3 regions of the Enterobacter sp. PL_is379 genome follow, and region 3 is predicted to be linked to each of the others. Evidence: predicted binding sites of a transcription regulator. Region 3 holds the regulator's gene; each other region holds the start of a gene.

Region 1 (3,278 bases), on a different contig from region 3:
TGTTGGTCTCAGCCTGGCCTTTCCACTCTTCGCGGGTCTGGCCGTTATCCAGCTGCTTGTCGATCCACGGGATCAGGCCACCGGCCAGCGGTACGCCAAAGTTATCCACCGGCAGTTCGCCGCTGCGGGTCAGTTGGGTCACTTTACGCTCGATATCCAGAATAGCGGATGCCGGGTTTGCCAGCTCGGTCGCAACGCTCTGGTGCAGTTGGCCCATCTGGGTCAGCAGCTCGCGCATGTGACGCGCACCGCCGCCGGACGCCGCCTGGTAGGTCGCCACGGAGACCCACTCCACCAGATCCTGCGCGAACAGGCCGCCGAGGGACATCAGCATCAGGCTGACGGTGCAGTTGCCGCCGACAAAGGTTTTCACTCCATTGTTCAGGCCATCGGTGATCACGCCCTGGTTAACCGGGTCGAGAATGATGATGGCATCGTCTTTCATGCGCAGCGACGAGGCCGCGTCAATCCAGTAGCCCTGCCAGCCGCTTTCACGCAGCTTTGGATAGATTTCGTTGGTATAATCGCCGCCCTGGCAGGTCACAATAATGTCGAGCGCCTTCAGCGCTTCCAGATCGTAAGCATCCTGCAACGTGCCTGTGGTACAACCAAAGGACGGAGCAGCCTGGCCGAGCTGGGAAGTGGAGAAGAAGACCGGGCGGATAGCGTCGAAATCGCGCTCTTCAACCATGCGTTGCATGAGTACAGAGCCGACCATACCGCGCCAGCCGATAAAACCAACGTTTTTCATAGCATTTTTTTCCTGCTGAGGGTGTGTGCTGTTTGTGCAAGCCAGTATTGAACTGGGATATGCTTCACATTACAAAATGCTGCCAAAGTCGCAAGCGAAATTAATCGATGATTGCCCGGCAATCAGAAATACAGCTAATTATCATAATAACCATAGAGAATTTCAGGGATAATTTACATGAGTGAAATCATTTCCGCAGCGGTTTTATTGATTCTGATAATGGATCCACTGGGTAACCTGCCGATCTTCATGTCGGTGCTGAAGCACACCGAGCCGAAGCGCCGCCGGGCGATCATGATCCGCGAGCTGCTCATCGCCCTGCTGGTGATGTTTATCTTCCTGTTTGCCGGGGAAAAGATCCTCGCATTCCTGAACCTGCGCGCCGAAACCGTGTCGATTTCCGGCGGGATTATTCTGTTCCTGATTGCCATTAAGATGATTTTCCCGAGCGCGGAAGGCAGCAGCAGCGGCCTGCCTGCGGGTGAAGAGCCGTTTATTGTGCCGCTGGCGATCCCGCTGGTTGCCGGGCCAACGATTCTGGCGACGCTGATGCTGCTGTCGCATCAGTATCCAAACCAGATGAGTCATCTGGTGATTGCCCTGCTGATCGCCTGGGGCGGGACGTTTATTATCCTGCTGCAGTCGTCCCTGTTCCTGCGCCTGCTGGGTGAGAAAGGGGTGAACGCGCTGGAACGCCTGATGGGGCTGATTCTGGTCATGATGGCGACGCAGATGTTCCTGGACGGGATCCGGGCGTGGATGAAAGGATGACTTTCTCCCTCTCCCCGTGGGAGAGGGTCGGGGTGAGGGCATCAGGCCGCAGAGGGCAGCCCATCTACCCCTTACGAATCAAATACCGGTACGGCAGCGCCTCGGTCTGCTGTGCCACCAGCTCATGTTCCATAAAGGTACAAAAACCGGGAATATCGCGGGTTGTGGCCGGGTCATCGGCAATAATCAACAGCGTTTCACCGGTCTGCATATTGCGCACGGTCTTACGTACCATCATTACCGGTTCCGGGCAGCGAAGGCCCTGGGCATCAAGGGTGTGGTCTGGGCTGGAAAACAGGTCGGTCATGATCTTCTCGGTCAGATAAAAACGGCTGTAGTTTACGCCCGGTTGCGATCAATGCAAACCAGGTTAACGATTGCGTAAAAACTAACCATTGCAATGTCCTGCCAAAGCAGTATCATGCTGCGGTTTTTATTGGGTTCCCTCACCCCAACGTATAAAAAGGTCACAATATGACGTCGTTTTCCGAATCTCAGCGCGTAAAAGCGTTGTTCTGGCTTTCGCTTTTCCATTTGCTGGTGATCACCTCCAGCAACTATCTGGTGCAGCTCCCGATCTCCATCTTTGGTTTTCATACCACCTGGGGCGCGTTCAGTTTTCCGTTTATTTTCCTCGCGACCGATTTGACCGTGCGTATCTTTGGCGCACCGCTGGCTCGCCGCATTATTTTTTCGGTCATGCTCCCGGCGCTGTTCATCTCGTACGTGATTTCGTCTCTGTTTTATATGGGAAGCTGGCAGGGCTTTGAGGCGTTAACCCACTTTAACCTGTTTGTCGCCCGTATCGCCGCCGCCAGCTTTATGGCCTACGCGCTGGGGCAGATCCTCGACGTGCACGTGTTTAACCGCCTGCGGCAAAATCACCGCTGGTGGATGGCGCCCACCGCCTCCACGCTGTTCGGTAACGTGAGCGATACGCTGGCCTTCTTCTTCATCGCCTTCTGGCGCAGCCCGGATGCGTTCATGGCCGAACACTGGATGGAAATCGCGCTGGTGGACTACTGCTTCAAGGTCCTCATCAGCATTGTCTTCTTCCTGCCGATGTACGGCGTACTGCTCAATATGCTGCTGAAAAGGCTGGCAGATAAATCTGAAATCACCGCATTGCAGGCAGGTTAAAGGTTCGCTTTATCAGTTGTGATAAGATGAGCGAATGAGCCGTTATGGCCGTTTATCGAAAGGAAGAAGTCAATGCGCAATCTGGTTAAATATGTCGGGATTGGCCTGCTGGTTGTGGGTCTTGCAGCCTGTGATAACAGCGACACGAAAACGCCTGCTCAGGGCGCATCCGCAGAGAGCAACGCGACCGGCCAGCCGGTTAATCTGATGGATGGCAAACTCAGTTTCTCTCTGCCAGCCGATATGACTGACCAGAGCGGCAAGCTGGGCACCCAGGCGAACAACATGCACGTTTACTCCGACGCAACCGGGCAGAAAGCGGTCATTGTGATTGTGGGCGACGACACCAGCGAAGATCTGGCCGTTCTGTCCAAACGTCTGGAAGATCAGCAGCGCGGCCGCGACCCGCAGCTGCAGGTCGTGACCAATAAATCCATCGAGCTGAAAGGTCATAAGCTGCAGCAGCTGGACAGCATCATCTCTGCAAAAGGCCAGACAGCTTACTCCTCTGTCGTGCTGGGCAAGGTCGATAACAAACTGCTGACCCTGCAGATCACCCTGCCAGCGGAAGATCAGCAGAAAGCGCAGACGGCTGCTGAAAACATCATTAACACCA
Region 2 (3,278 bases), on a different contig from region 3:
TATCCCCAAAGATACGGTGATTGGCCTGTCGAAGATCAACCGCATCGTGCAGTTCTTTGCTCAGCGTCCGCAGGTGCAGGAGCGCCTGACCCAGCAGATCCTGACCGCGCTGCAAACGCTGCTGGGCACCAATAACGTGGCCGTCTCTATCGACGCGGTTCACTACTGCGTGAAGGCGCGCGGCGTGCGCGATGCCACCAGTGCGACCACCACAACCTCGCTGGGCGGTCTGTTTAAATCGAGCCAGAATACCCGCCAGGAGTTCCTGCGCGCCGTACGTCACCACAACTAAGTCTTACAGGGCAGGGACCATGGAGCGAAACGTCACGCTCGATTTTGTTCGCGGCGTAGCCATTCTCGGTATCCTGCTGCTTAATATCACCGCCTTCGGTTTGCCGAAGGCGGCTTATCTCAATCCTGCATGGTATGGCGACATCACGCGCAGTGATGCCTGGACGTGGGCGATCCTCGACCTCTTTGCGCAGGTCAAATTCCTCACGCTCTTTGCCCTGCTGTTTGGCGCAGGCCTGCAGCTTCTCCTCAAACGCGGTACGCGCTGGATCCAGTCGCGCCTGACGCTGCTGGTTATCCTCGGCTTTATTCACGGCCTGTTCTTCTGGGACGGCGATATTCTTCTCGCGTATGGGTTAGTCGGGCTCATCTGCTGGCGTCTGATTCGCGATGCGCACAGCGTTAAAAGCCTGTTTAACACTGGCGTGATGCTCTATGTCATGGGGCTTGCCGTATTGCTGCTGCTGGGGATGATCTCCGGCGAGGCGACTAACCGTGCCTGGATCCCGGATGCCGCTAACCTGCAGTACGAGCAGTTCTGGAAGCTGAAAGGCGGTACGGAAGCAATAAGCAACCGCGCGGATATGCTGGGGGACAACCTCCTTGCGCTGGGGGCGCAATACGGCTGGCAGCTGGCGGGCATGATGCTGATGGGCGCGTCACTGATGCGCACCGGCTGGCTGAAAGGCGAATTCAGCCTGCGTCACTATCGGCGAACGGGTGTGGGGCTGGTGCTGCTGGGCGTGCTGATTAACCTCCCGGCGGTCATTACGCAGTGGCACATCCACTGGGATTACCGCTGGTGCGCGTTCCTGCTCCAGGTGCCGCGCGAACTGAGCGCACCGTTCCAGACCATCGGCTACGCGGCGCTGATCTATGGCTTCTGGCCAACGCTTTCCCGCCTGTGGATCCTCAGCGCTATCGCCTGCGTGGGCCGTATGGCGTTGAGCAACTACCTCCTGCAAACGCTTCTCTGCACCACGCTTTTCTATCGCTTTGGCCTGTTTATGAAATTCGACCGCCTCACGCTGCTGGCGTTTGTTATCCCGGTCTGGGTGGTTAACCTGGCGTTTTCTGTTCTCTGGCTACGTTATTTCCGCCAGGGACCGCTGGAGTGGGTGTGGCGTCAGTTAACCGCACATGCTTCAGGGGTATCATTGAAAAACACATCCAGATAACGATCTGGATCACAATCATTAACAAAACGGATGTAAGCGTTTTCATGAGTGTGAGCTTCTTCACGTAGTCCCCTTTCTCTCGCTGCCAAAATAGCCACCTTGCTAAACACAGGGGGTGTCTGTGAGTTGCTGCAATCCTTTGAAGGATGGTGAATATGATCACCATTCGTGACGTCGCCCGTCAGGCGGGCGTTTCTGTGGCTACCGTCTCGCGCGTGCTGAACAACAGCGCGCTGGTCAGCCCTGAAACCCGTGAAACCGTAATGAAAGCCGTGACCCAGCTCGGGTACCGGCCAAATGCCAATGCGCAGGCGCTTGCGACGCAGGTCAGCGACACCATCGGCGTGGTGGTGATGGATGTATCAGATGCCTTTTTCGGCGCGCTGGTGAAAGCGGTCGACGTGGTCGCCCAGCAGCATCAGAAATACGTCCTGATCGGCAACAGCTATCATGAGGCGGAAAAAGAGCGCCATGCCATCGAAGTGCTGATCCGCCAGCGCTGTAACGCCTTGATTGTCCACTCAAAAGCCTTGAGCGATGAAGAGCTAACCGGCTTTATGGATCAGATCCCGGGCATGGTGCTGATTAACCGTATCGTCCCCGGCTATGCCCATCGCTGCGTCGGGCTGGATAACGTCAGCGGTGCCATGATGGCCACGAAAATGCTCATTAACAACGGGCATCAGCGGATTGGCTATCTGGCCTCCAGCCATCAGATTGAAGATGACGACCTGCGGCGCGAGGGATGGCAAAACGCCCTGAAAGAGCACGGCATGATGCCATCCGAAAGCTGGGTGGGAACCGGTACGCCGGACATGCAGGGCGGTGAAGCGGCGATGGTGGAACTGCTGGGCCGCAACCTGCAGCTGTCTGCGGTGTTTGCCTATAACGACAGCATGGCGGCAGGGGCCCTGACGGCGCTGAAAGACAACGGCATTGCGGTGCCACAGCATTTATCACTCATTGGCTTTGATGATATTCCGATTGCCCGTTACACCGACCCGCAGCTGACAACGGTGCGCTACCCCATTGCCTCTATGGCGAAACTGGCGACTGAGCTGGCGTTACAGGGGGCGGCAGGGCTGCTGGATCCGGGCGCAACGCACTGTTTCATGCCGACTTTAGTGCGTCGCCACTCCGTCGCGGCCAGGCAAACTGTGGTTCCGATCACTAACTGATTACATGAGGTGATGTAACCGTTTTCAATCTGTGAGTAAATTCACAGTATCTTAACAAGGCGCTGACTATGATGTCAGCGTTTTAGGAGCTGAAACGCTATGTAACGGTGATTATTCACTTTCACTATAGCCAACGTGCCGCAAACAACGAATAAAACGCATTTCTGGAGCGTTACCGAACACGGAAGATAGAAATTTTATAAGTGAACTTCGGCTGTCAGTAACGTTTTATTAACACCTGCCCGCCGATCGTTATTCACAAGAACTACCCTGCATAAAAAAACCGGAGATACCATGAATAAGAAGGTGTTGACCCTTTCTGCTGTAATGGCAAGCATGCTTTTTGGTGCAGCAGCGCACGCTGCGGATACCCGTATTGGTGTGACCATCTATAAATACGACGACAACTTCATGTCTGTTGTGCGTAAAGCGATTGAGAAAGATGCGAAAGCAGCGCCAGACGTTCAGCTGCTGATGAACGACTCCCAGAACGACCAGTCCAAACAGAACGATCAGATCGACGTTCTGCTGGCGAAAGGCGTGAAAGCCCTGGCCATCAACCTGGTTGACCCGGCTGCAGCAGGCACGGTTATTGAAAAAGCGCGCGGCCAGAACGTGCCGATCGTCTTCT
Region 3 (3,278 bases):
AGGTCACCGCCGCAGCACAGACGCCCACGGCCTGAATAAAGCGCAGCACCAGCAGCCAGGTGGCATCGCGCACCCACAGCATCCCCAGGCAGCCCACGGCAAAAATGGCCAGACCCAGCAGCAGTACCGGTTTACGACCAAAGCGATCCGAGAGCGGTCCCCACAGCAGCTGCGCGAAAGCAAAACCGGCAAGGAACAGGCTCAGGCTGGCGCTGATGGCCGCCGCAGGGGTTTGCAGGTCTTCCTGCATCGCGGCAAACGCGGGCAGGTACATGTCGGTGGCCAAAAAGCCCAGCACGCTTAAGCCGCCGAGCCAGACTAAAAATCCTTTCCTGGGTTGCATTCTCTTATTCTCCTGAGGAGGCAGGTGTACGTTGGCGCAGAGTGTAGGGAGTGCAAAGCCGCTTGTGAAACGCTAATATTTGGCGGGTGCATTCAAATTTTTTGCAGGCAGAAAATGTGGTCAGATTATTCTCTTGAAGTGGTCGATGCTGTCGCGCGTAACGGCAGCTTTAGCGGTGCAGCGCAGGAGCTGCACCGCGTCCCTTCGGCCATCAGCTACACGGTGCGTCAGCTGGAGGAGTGGCTGGCGGTTCCGCTGTTTGAGCGGCGCCATCGTGATGTGGAATTAACGCCCGCAGGGGCGTGGTTTTTGAAGGAAGGGCGTTCTGTTATCAAAAAAATGCAGATCACCCGCGAACAGTGTCAGCAGATCGCTAACGGCTGGCGGGGGCATCTTTCCATCGCGGTGGATAACATCGTTAAGCCGGAACGTACCCGGCAGATGATCGTCGATTTCTATCGTCATTTTTCAGATGTCGAGCTGCGGGTCTCGCAGGAGGTGTTCAACGGCGTCTGGGATGCGCTGGCGGACGGCAGGGCAGAGATGGCAATCGGGGCCACGCAGGCGATCCCGGTCGGGGGACGTTACGCCTTTCGCGATATGGGGATGCTGAGCTGGAAGTGCGTGGTGGCAAGCGATCATCCGCTGGCGGCGATGGAGGGGCCGCTCAGCGATGATACGCTGCGCAACTGGCCGTCGCTGGTGCTGGAGGATACCTCCCGTTCATTGCCCAAGCGTATCACCTGGCTTCTGGACAACCAGCGGCGGGTGGTGGCCCCTGACTGGGAATCGTCGGCGACGTGCCTCAGCGCCGGACTGTGCGTCGCGATGGTGCCCGTTCATTTCGCGCGTCCGCGCATCGATACCGGAGAGTGGGTTGAGCTGACGCTGGAGAATCCGTTCCCGGATGCGGCCTGCTGCCTGACCTGGCAGCAAAGTGATGTCTCGCCTGCGATGGCCTGGCTGCTGGATTATCTGGGAGACAGCGAAACGCTAAACCGGGAATGGTTACGGGAGCCAGCGTAGCTGGCCCCGTAAAGCGATTAACGACGGTAATCGCGGAACGGACCGTCCGCAACGGAACGGCGTTCGATAAGACGCGGGTGAACTTCAATGGACTGCGACTCTTCACGTTTGTTGACGATCCTGTCCATCAGCATATTGAAGGCCGTTTCGCCCAGCGAATCTTTCGGCTGGTGAATGGTGGTTAACGCTGGCGTGAAGAAACGCGCGTTACGCACGTTGTCATACCCGATCACGGAAATATCCTGCGGTACACGCAGACCCAGTTCGTCGGCAGCGCAGAGCGCGCCCATTGCCATGATGTCACCCCCGCAGAAAACGGCGGTCGGACGGTGTGGCTGGGAGACGATCTGCTGCATTGCGCGGTAGCCCGACTCCGGCTCAAAGTCACCCTGCACAATCCAGTTTTCCGGCACGTTGATCAGCGCTTCTTCCATCGCTTTCATAAAACCGGCCAGACGGCCCGCGCCGGTGTTGCGCTCCAGCGGACCGGGGATCACGCCAATCTCGCGGTGACCGCGTTCGATCAGATAACGACCGGCCATATAGCCGCCTTCGAAGGCATTATCGATAACGGAATCAGTGAAATCCGCGCGCGCTTCACCCCAGTCCATGACCACCATAGGAATATGGCGATACTCTTCGAGCATCGACAGCACGGATTCCGGGTACTCGGAACACATTACCAGCAGGCCATCAACGCGCTTTTGCGCCATCATCGACAGATAGGCGCGCTGTTTTTCAATGCTGTTCCACGCGTTGCCCAGAATCAGGGTATAACCTTTCTGGAAGCAGTTTTTCTCAACCGCTTCAATGATCTCGGCAAAATAGGCCGCTTCACTGCTGGTGGCCAGCAATCCAATGGACTTGGTGTGATTAACCTTGAGGCTGCGCGCAACCGCACTTGGCGAATAGTGCAGCTCTTTGATCGCTGCCCAGACGGCGTTGCGCGTCTCTTCCGCCACAAAGCGGGTTTTGTTAATTACATGTGATACGGTTGTAGTGGAAACGTTTGCGCGTTTTGCTACGTCTTTAATTGTTGCCATTAAATGTCACTCCAGACCATATCCTAAACTCCTGAAAAACTTGAAGGTAAACGTTTGCCTTCTCTCACCCTTATCACGCAATCTTGAATTGCGGCACGCCGGGAAAACGACACGGGACGTCAGGAGGGGGTCAATGGCCGGTACGCTAATAAATTTAGCGTGGAATTTTGTCCTATCTTGATGAAAAGGGGAAGAGGTAAAGTGTTTATCAGCCTAAATCCAGGAAGATTTTTGACGTAAATTATGCAAAAATGAGCAGGCTCACTTTTCGTGGGGGGATTAAAAGGAGAAAAATTGATGAGTTCCGATCTGAAGTTTTCGCTGTTCACCACCGTTATTGTGCTGGCTCTGATTGTCGCGGCCGGTCTGACGGCTGCGCTGCACTGATTTACGCGGAGGGAGAGCCTTCTCCCTCCCGATCGACCCGATTGTTACTTCTCTGGCAAAAATCTTTTGCCATTTTGTTAACTTCTCATTTTTTGTGATTGATGTCATGCTTTCCGCTTCTTTGTTCTGTGTCACCACATGACACGGCATCCGGAGTTGACGCATGAAAATCAATTTTCCCCTGCTGGCCCTGGCGATTGGCGCTTTTGGGATTGGCACCACTGAATTCTCCCCGATGGGGTTACTGCCCGTCATCGCCCGCGGCGTGGACGTCTCGATCCCTGCGGCAGGGATGTTAATCAGCGCCTATGCTATCGGCGTGATGGTGGGGGCGCCGCTGATGACGCTTCTCCTTTCGCACCGCGCGCGCCGCAATGCGCTGATTTTCCTGATGGCGATTTTCACCCTGGGCAACGTGCTTTCGGCCATTTCGCCGGACTACACCACGCTGATGCTGTCGCGTATTCTGACCAGCCTTA

The links. The regulator PurR, encoded in region 3, represses purine synthesis genes. The targets are predictions, from matches to a motif close to CANGCAAACGTTTGCNTG.
Region 1: tusA (sulfurtransferase TusA) is a predicted target of PurR. The motif match lies at 1,889-1,906, and genes of this name have one in related genera.
Region 2: galS (HTH-type transcriptional regulator GalS) is a predicted target of PurR. The motif match lies at 1,499-1,516, and genes of this name have one in related genera.

Annotation. Positions count from the first base shown of each region.
Region 1 covers NZ_JBVPGT010000020.1:91,255-94,532, forward strand. The annotation lists gene asd (aspartate-semialdehyde dehydrogenase) at 1-751, opposite strand, end outside; gene yhgN (NAAT family transporter YhgN) at 929-1,522, shown strand; gene tusA (sulfurtransferase TusA) at 1,587-1,829, opposite strand; gene AC0TOY_RS03070 (7-cyano-7-deazaguanine/7-aminomethyl-7-deazaguanine transporter) at 1,997-2,662, shown strand; gene AC0TOY_RS03075 (DcrB family lipoprotein) at 2,735-3,278, shown strand, end outside.
Region 2 covers NZ_JBVPGT010000023.1:141,465-144,742, reverse strand. The annotation lists gene folE (GTP cyclohydrolase I FolE) at 1-292, shown strand, start outside; gene yeiB (DUF418 domain-containing protein YeiB) at 312-1,469, shown strand; gene galS (HTH-type transcriptional regulator GalS) at 1,625-2,647, shown strand; gene mglB (galactose/glucose ABC transporter substrate-binding protein MglB) at 2,942-3,278, shown strand, end outside.
Region 3 covers NZ_JBVPGT010000028.1:87,961-91,238, reverse strand. The annotation lists gene punC (purine nucleoside transporter PunC) at 1-343, opposite strand, end outside; gene punR (DNA-binding transcriptional activator PunR) at 458-1,369, shown strand; gene purR (HTH-type transcriptional repressor PurR) at 1,387-2,412, opposite strand; gene cydH (cytochrome bd-I oxidase subunit CydH) at 2,710-2,799, shown strand; gene AC0TOY_RS11185 (MFS transporter) at 2,963-3,278, shown strand, end outside.